2 linked regions of the Saccharobesus litoralis genome follow. The protein of the gene in region 1 binds, or shares a complex with, the protein of each later gene. Links are inferred from orthologs where the notes say so. Each region holds a gene or a part of one and is shown on either strand. Other genes may lie near its edges.

Region 1 (3,240 bases):
TATCAGGATCGGCCTGAGCGGGCGCAATCTCTTTAATTTCCTCGCGAATAATGTCGTTACACAATTCAACACATTCATCACAGATAAATACAGAAGGCCCAGCGATTAATTTGCGCACCTCATGCTGACTCTTACCACAAAACGAGCAGTATAGGATCTTGCCATTGTCGTCGGTGCCATCACCCTTGCGACTATCTGCCATCTAAATACCTCTATTTATTCGCGTAATGCTTATACATGGGGTTTTACTCATGTAAAACCAAGGGGTGTCTAAACTTTCCTGTGCTTCGCACTTTAAACACCCTAAGTGTAGATTCTTTTTTAACCAGCGTCAGATTATCTAGCGCTTAAAACTTCGTCAACCAAACCATATTCCATAGCTTGCTGTGCACTCAGGAAGTTATCACGATCTGTGTCTTGAGACACTTTTTCAATATCTTGCCCAGTATGTTCAGCTAATAAACGATTCAGTTTCTCTTTAATGCTTAAAATTTCTTTAGCATGTATTTCAAAATCGGATGCTTGACCTTGGAATCCGCCTAACGGTTGATGGATCATCACCCGCGAGTTAGGTAAACAAAAACGCTTGCCTTTCTCTCCGCCCGACAATAAAAAAGCACCCATGCTCGCTGCTTGACCAATACAAACCGTTGAAACATCCGGTTTAATAAACTTCATGGTGTCGTAGATAGCCATACCAGCAGTTACCGAACCGCCTGGTGAGTTAATATAGATATGAATATCTTTATCTGGGTTTTCCGACTCTAAAAACAGCAGTTGAGCCACAATCAAATTAGCCATGTGGTCTTCAACCTGACCAACCAGAAAAATAACGCGCTCTTTTAAAAGACGAGAATAGATATCGAATGAGCGCTCACCTTTAGCGGTTTGCTCGATAACCATAGGGACTAAAGCATTTAATGGGTCGAAGTTGTTGTTATCAGTCAACTTAATTTCCTTTCTTCAAAAAAAATGGCTTGAATGTAAACATTCAAGCCATTTAAACAAGTTATATAGCAACTCGTCAACAAAAGAGAACGAATTATGCTTGCTTGTTCATGATCTCATCGAATGATTTTTCAACTTCACTCACTTTTGCTTGAGTTAAGATGAAATCGACAGCTTGTTCTTCAATAGCAACGTTGCGCATGTTGTTTAACAATTCTTCGTTGCCCATGTAGTAGTCAACCACTTCAGAAGGATCTTCGTAAGCTGAAGCCATATCTTCAATTAAAGCTTTAACTTTGTCGTCATCTGCTTTAATTTCGTTCGCTTTGATCACTTCAGATAATACTAAACCTGTTTTAACACGTTTAGTTGCGTTATCTTCAAATAAGCTTGCAGGTAACTCAGGAACATTTTGTGTGTTGCCACCAAAACGCTGAACAGCTTGTTGACGTAGCGCTTCGACTTCTTGGTCGATTAAAGCTTTTGGAATATCAACTTCAACAGATGAAGTTAATGCATCAATTGCCGCGTTTTTGTTAGCAAGCTTAAGGCTAGCATTTAATTCGCGTTCCATGTTCTTACGAACTTCAACTTTCAATGCGTCAAGACCACCTTCTTCAACACCAAACTTAGCGCAGAATTCGTCATCGATTTCTGGAAGTACTTTTTCTTCAACTTTATGAACAGTGATTTTGAACACAGCTTCTTTACCTTTAAGGTTTTCAGCTTGGTAATCTTCAGGGAAAGTCACTGTAATATCTTGTTCTTCACCGGTTTTCATACCGATAATCCCTTTTTCAAAACCAGGGATCATTTTATCTGAACCAAGTTCAAGTTCGAAGTTTTCAGCTTTACCACCTTCAAACTCTTCACCATCAATTGAACCAACGAAATCAATTGTTACTTTTTCGCCTTTCTTAGACTTACGCTTGATCTCTTTCCAAGTTGCGTGTTGACCACGTAATGTTTCGATCATGTTGTCTAAGTCTTCATCTTTAACCGATGCAGCAACTTTTTCAACTTCTAGCTTGTCTAAACCTTCAACAGTCACTTCAGGATAAACTTCGAAAGTAGCTGTGAATTCAAAGTCTTTACCTTCAGATAAAGCTTCGATTTCGATTTGAGGCGCACCAGCAGGGGTTAATTTTTCTTGAATAACCGCTTGGTAGAAGTTTTGTTGAACAACTTCATTCGCAACATCTTGACGAACAGCCGCACCATAACGTTTTTTGATAATGCTCACTGGCACTTTGCCAGGACGGAAACCATCAATACGTTGAGTTTTAGACAAACGACGTAATTGGTCGTTTACTTTTTGGTCAACACTGTCGCCAGGCACAGTAATTTTTAAACGGCGCTCTAAACCTTGAGTCGTTTCAACTGAAACTTGCATTTGATTACCTCAAACTTAGTAAAGCGATCTTACGCTTTATATTCCTAGAACAGAGTAGTTGACTCTATTCTTCTAACTATAAAAGCGGTTTTATTCGTCAGTTACTTAACGCTTAAACCAGCTCTTCGAATAGGTGTACAAAAAAAGACGCAGCATTATAGCGGCGAGTTTTGCATTCGTCCAATATCACGATAAATAATGAATAATTTAATTGAATAAGAGATGTAAATGCTGAATATCGAGAGATAAAGTGGTCGGTGATGCAAGATTCGAACTTGCGACCCCTTGGACCCAAACCAAGTGCGCTACCAAGCTGCGCTAATCACCGACTAAAGGGGGAAAATGGGGTGACTGATGGGATTTGAACCCACGACAACCGGAATCACAATCCGGGGCTCTACCAACTGAGCTACAATCACCACAGATAGAAAAGAGTAATGGCACGTCCTGTAGGATTCGAACCTACGACCCACGCCTTAGAAGGGCGTTGCTCTATCCAGCTGAGCTAAGGACGCACATCGAACTACAGCACCTAATTTAGCAAAAAAGTGGTCGGTGATGCAAGATTCGAACTTGCGACCCCTTGGACCCAAACCAAGTGCGCTACCAAGCTGCGCTAATCACCGATGTTTTGCTTGTTAAGGTGTGCCTCAACTGCGGGGGCGCATATTACAGACCAGCCCCTACCTCGTCAAACACTTTTTGACAAAAAAATTAAGTTTTTTTGCAATGATTACAATTCAACCAAACGCTGATGAAATATTTATCTATTTAAGCGTTTGCTTATTATTTTGCAATCATGAGAAAATAATACGCAGTTAACTAATTAATTGATCACACATAGATAAGCTTCCATGACTGCAAATCTGATTGACGGCAAAAAAATTGCCCAACAAGTA
Region 2 (2,911 bases), 2.2 Mb from region 1 along the record:
AACTTCTTTAATCTCTTCACGCGAATTAGAGTGCATCTGCACTATTCGGCCAAAGCGTTCTTTTTTACCTTTAACAGGGTTGTAGACAGCATCGCCTTGATTAACCACACCAGAGTAAACTCGGAAGAAAGTCAACGTACCAACAAATGGATCAGTAGCAATTTTAAATGCCAACGCTGCAAACGGCGCGTCATCATCAGATGGGCGCTCACCTTCGCTTTCATCTTCGTTAATACCTTTAATCGCTTCAACTTCGGTTGGCGATGGTAAATACTCAACGACAGCATCTAGTACCGCTTGAACACCTTTGTTTTTAAACGCTGAACCGCAGGTACATGGGATAATTTGGTTATCAATCGTTAACTGACGAATAGCTGCTTTTAATTCTTCTTCTGGTATATCACCTTCTTCAAGGTATTTTTCCATTAAATCTTCGCTGGCTTCAGCCGCAGCTTCTAACAAGTGCTCACGCCATTCTTCAGCTAGGTCTTGTAAATCTGCTGGAATATTTTCGTACTCAAATGTAGTACCTTGATCCGCTTCGTTCCAGTTGATGGCTTTCATCTTAACGAGATCGACAACACCTTTAAATTCTTCTTCAGCGCCAATCGCTATTTGAATAGGAACAGGATTCGCTTTTAAACGGTCACGCATTTGCTCGATTACACGTATATAGTCGGCACCGGCTCTATCCATTTTATTGACAAAAACCATGCGTGGTACACGGTATTTTTCCATTTGACGCCATACGGTTTCTGTTTGCGGTTGCACACCAGACGAGCCACACAAAACCAGCACAGCACCATCCAAAACACGTAATGAGCGCTCTACTTCAATGGTGAAGTCAACGTGCCCAGGGGTGTCGATTATATTAACGCGATGCTCGTCAAATTGCGCGTCCATACCACGCCAAAAGCAAGTGGTAGCTGCAGACGTAATGGTAATACCACGCTCTTGTTCTTGTTCCATCCAGTCCATAGTGGCCGCGCCATCATGAACCTCACCGATTTTATGAGATAAACCAGTATAAAATAATACACGTTCGGTCGTCGTCGTTTTACCGGCGTCAACATGGGCACAAATACCTATATTGCGGTAACGATCTATGGGAGTTTTACGAGCCAAAGTGACGTCCTCATTTTTATTAACGTTTAAATAAAAAACTGTCTTAACAACTTTTTATTTAACCGTTAAGTGTAGTCGTACAAAATTAAAAGAAAAGTGAAAAAACGGAAAGGGCTGCTGAGCAGCAGCCCTAAGGATATTACCAACGGTAATGTGCGAAAGCTTTGTTAGCTTCAGCCATTTTATGAACGTCTTCACGTTTCTTAACTGCTGAGCCTTTGTTTTCCGCTGCGTCAATGATTTCGGCGGCTAGACGCTGAGCCATAGATTTTTCACCACGCTTACGAGCTGCATCTACTAACCAACGCATACCTAAAGTATTACGACGAACAGGACGTACTTCTACAGGAACCTGATAAGTAGAACCACCAACACGACGAGATTTAACCTCTACGCTTGGGCGAACGTTATCTAAAGCACCTTCGAAAACATCTAAATGTTCTTTAGTAGCTTTTTCTGCTGCAATATCAAGTGCACCGTAAACGATTTTCTCTGCAACAGATTTTTTGCCGTCTAACATAACGACATTAATGAATTTTGCTAAAAGTTCTGATTTGAACTTTGGATCTGGTAGGATTTTACGTTGTCCTACGACTCTTCTTCTTGGCATCTCAATTCTCCAATATTTCAGGGATTACCCAAAACTAAAATTCTTGTTTGGCCTTACTCGGATCAAAGAACCGATTATGACTTAGGACGCTTAGTACCGTACTTAGAACGACCTTGCTTACGATCATTTACGCCAGCACAGTCAAGTGCGCCACGTACTGTGTGGTAACGAACACCTGGTAAATCTTTAACACGACCACCACGAATAAGTACAACACTATGCTCTTGTAAGTTATGGCCTTCACCACCAATGTATGAAGAAACTTCATGACCATTAGTTAAGCGAACACGACAAACTTTACGTAAAGCTGAGTTTGGTTTTTTAGGTGTAGTCGTGTAAACACGAGTACATACACCACGGCGCTGTGGACAAGCTTCTAAAGCGGCAACGTTGCTTTTTACAACTGGCTTTACACGAGGCTTGCGCACGAGCTGGTTAATAGTAGCCATTAACTGCTCCTAAATTGTTAAAAATGCATATTAACTAACGATGAAAATAATTGATCAAAGCCAGAAAATATAAGCGTTAAAAGTGAAAAATCTACGCCCTAGAAACTAGGGACGCGGAATTCTAATGGTCAAGGATTAAACTGTCAATGATCCAATAAAAAAGCCGCTAAGTTTTTCACTTAACGGCTTCTTTTTGTACTTTAAGTAAGGGTTTTAGACCCTTAACCTATCGGCAAGATTAGATATTGCCAATATTGTCATCTGATAAATCCGCATTTAATGCATCAATTAGTGCACTTTCGGCTTCATCGGCAGTCACTTGCGGCTCTACAACTTCTTCAACATCAACTTGACGCTCTTGAGCACGCTTCTGATGATACGCAAAACCTGTACCTGCAGGGATTAAGCGACCAACAATTACGTTCTCTTTAAGGCCACGTAATTCATCACGCTTACCACTTACCGCAGCTTCAGTAAGAACACGTGTTGTTTCTTGGAATGAAGCAGCAGAGATAAACGATTCTGTTGAAAGTGACGCTTTAGTAATACCTAACAGTTGGTATTCAAACGTTGCTGGGATCTTACCTTGCGCTTCAAGTTCGCGGTTAGCGATCTTAACGCGAGCCACTTCAGCCGTTTCACCTTCTAAGAAATCAGTATCGCCAGCAGTCAAGATAGTACACTTACGTAGCATCTGACGAATGATAACTTCGATGTGCTTATCGTT

What was found. The genes of interacting proteins can lie anywhere in the genome.
Region 2: the proteins of tig (region 1) and rpsG are in contact, whole or in part, in a crystal structure (PDB 3GTY), measured with the Thermotoga maritima proteins. The link is inferred for Saccharobesus litoralis from one-to-one orthologs. Residues at the interface, in WP_004081061.1 of Thermotoga maritima: Glu122, Val124, Val129, Leu130, Tyr133, Glu188, Gly259, Ile262, Tyr263, Glu266, Ser270, Glu273, Gln274, Glu277, Arg308, Gln311, Ile312, Ser315, Tyr316, Glu325, Arg329, Arg336, Leu363, Phe366, Trp367, Arg373, Leu377, Arg381, Leu384, Glu387; in WP_004081843.1 of Thermotoga maritima: Lys34, Lys52, Lys55, Glu59, Arg62, Gln63, Glu66, Asn67, Lys69, Val71, Arg95, Ala109, Lys110, Lys111, Gly112, Arg113, Pro114, Glu117, Glu121, Ile124, Ala125, Tyr127, Asn128, Asn129, Thr130, Gly131, Lys135, Asp139, Arg142, Met143.

The regions. Positions count from the first base shown.
Region 1 is NZ_CP026604.1:5,043,115-5,046,354, forward strand. The notes cover bases 193-3,035. They hold tig (trigger factor), read right to left. Parts: upstream 2,342-3,035; coding sequence 1,043-2,341; downstream 193-1,042. Other genes in these bases: clpX (ATP-dependent protease ATP-binding subunit ClpX), read right to left, coding at 193-202; clpP (ATP-dependent Clp endopeptidase proteolytic subunit ClpP), read right to left, coding at 337-948. Outside these bases: more of clpX, read right to left, coding at 1-192; bifunctional methylenetetrahydrofolate dehydrogenase/methenyltetrahydrofolate cyclohydrolase FolD, read left to right, coding at 3,196-3,240. UniProt on the Bacillus subtilis protein: Involved in protein export. Acts as a chaperone by maintaining the newly synthesized protein in an open conformation. Functions as a peptidyl-prolyl cis-trans isomerase.
Region 2 is NZ_CP026604.1:2,804,755-2,807,665, reverse strand. It holds rpsG (30S ribosomal protein S7), read right to left. Parts: upstream 1,736-2,911; coding sequence 1,265-1,735; downstream 1-1,264. Other genes in the region: rpoC (DNA-directed RNA polymerase subunit beta'), read right to left, coding at 2,423-2,911; rpsL (30S ribosomal protein S12), read right to left, coding at 1,810-2,184; fusA (elongation factor G), read right to left, coding at 1-1,125.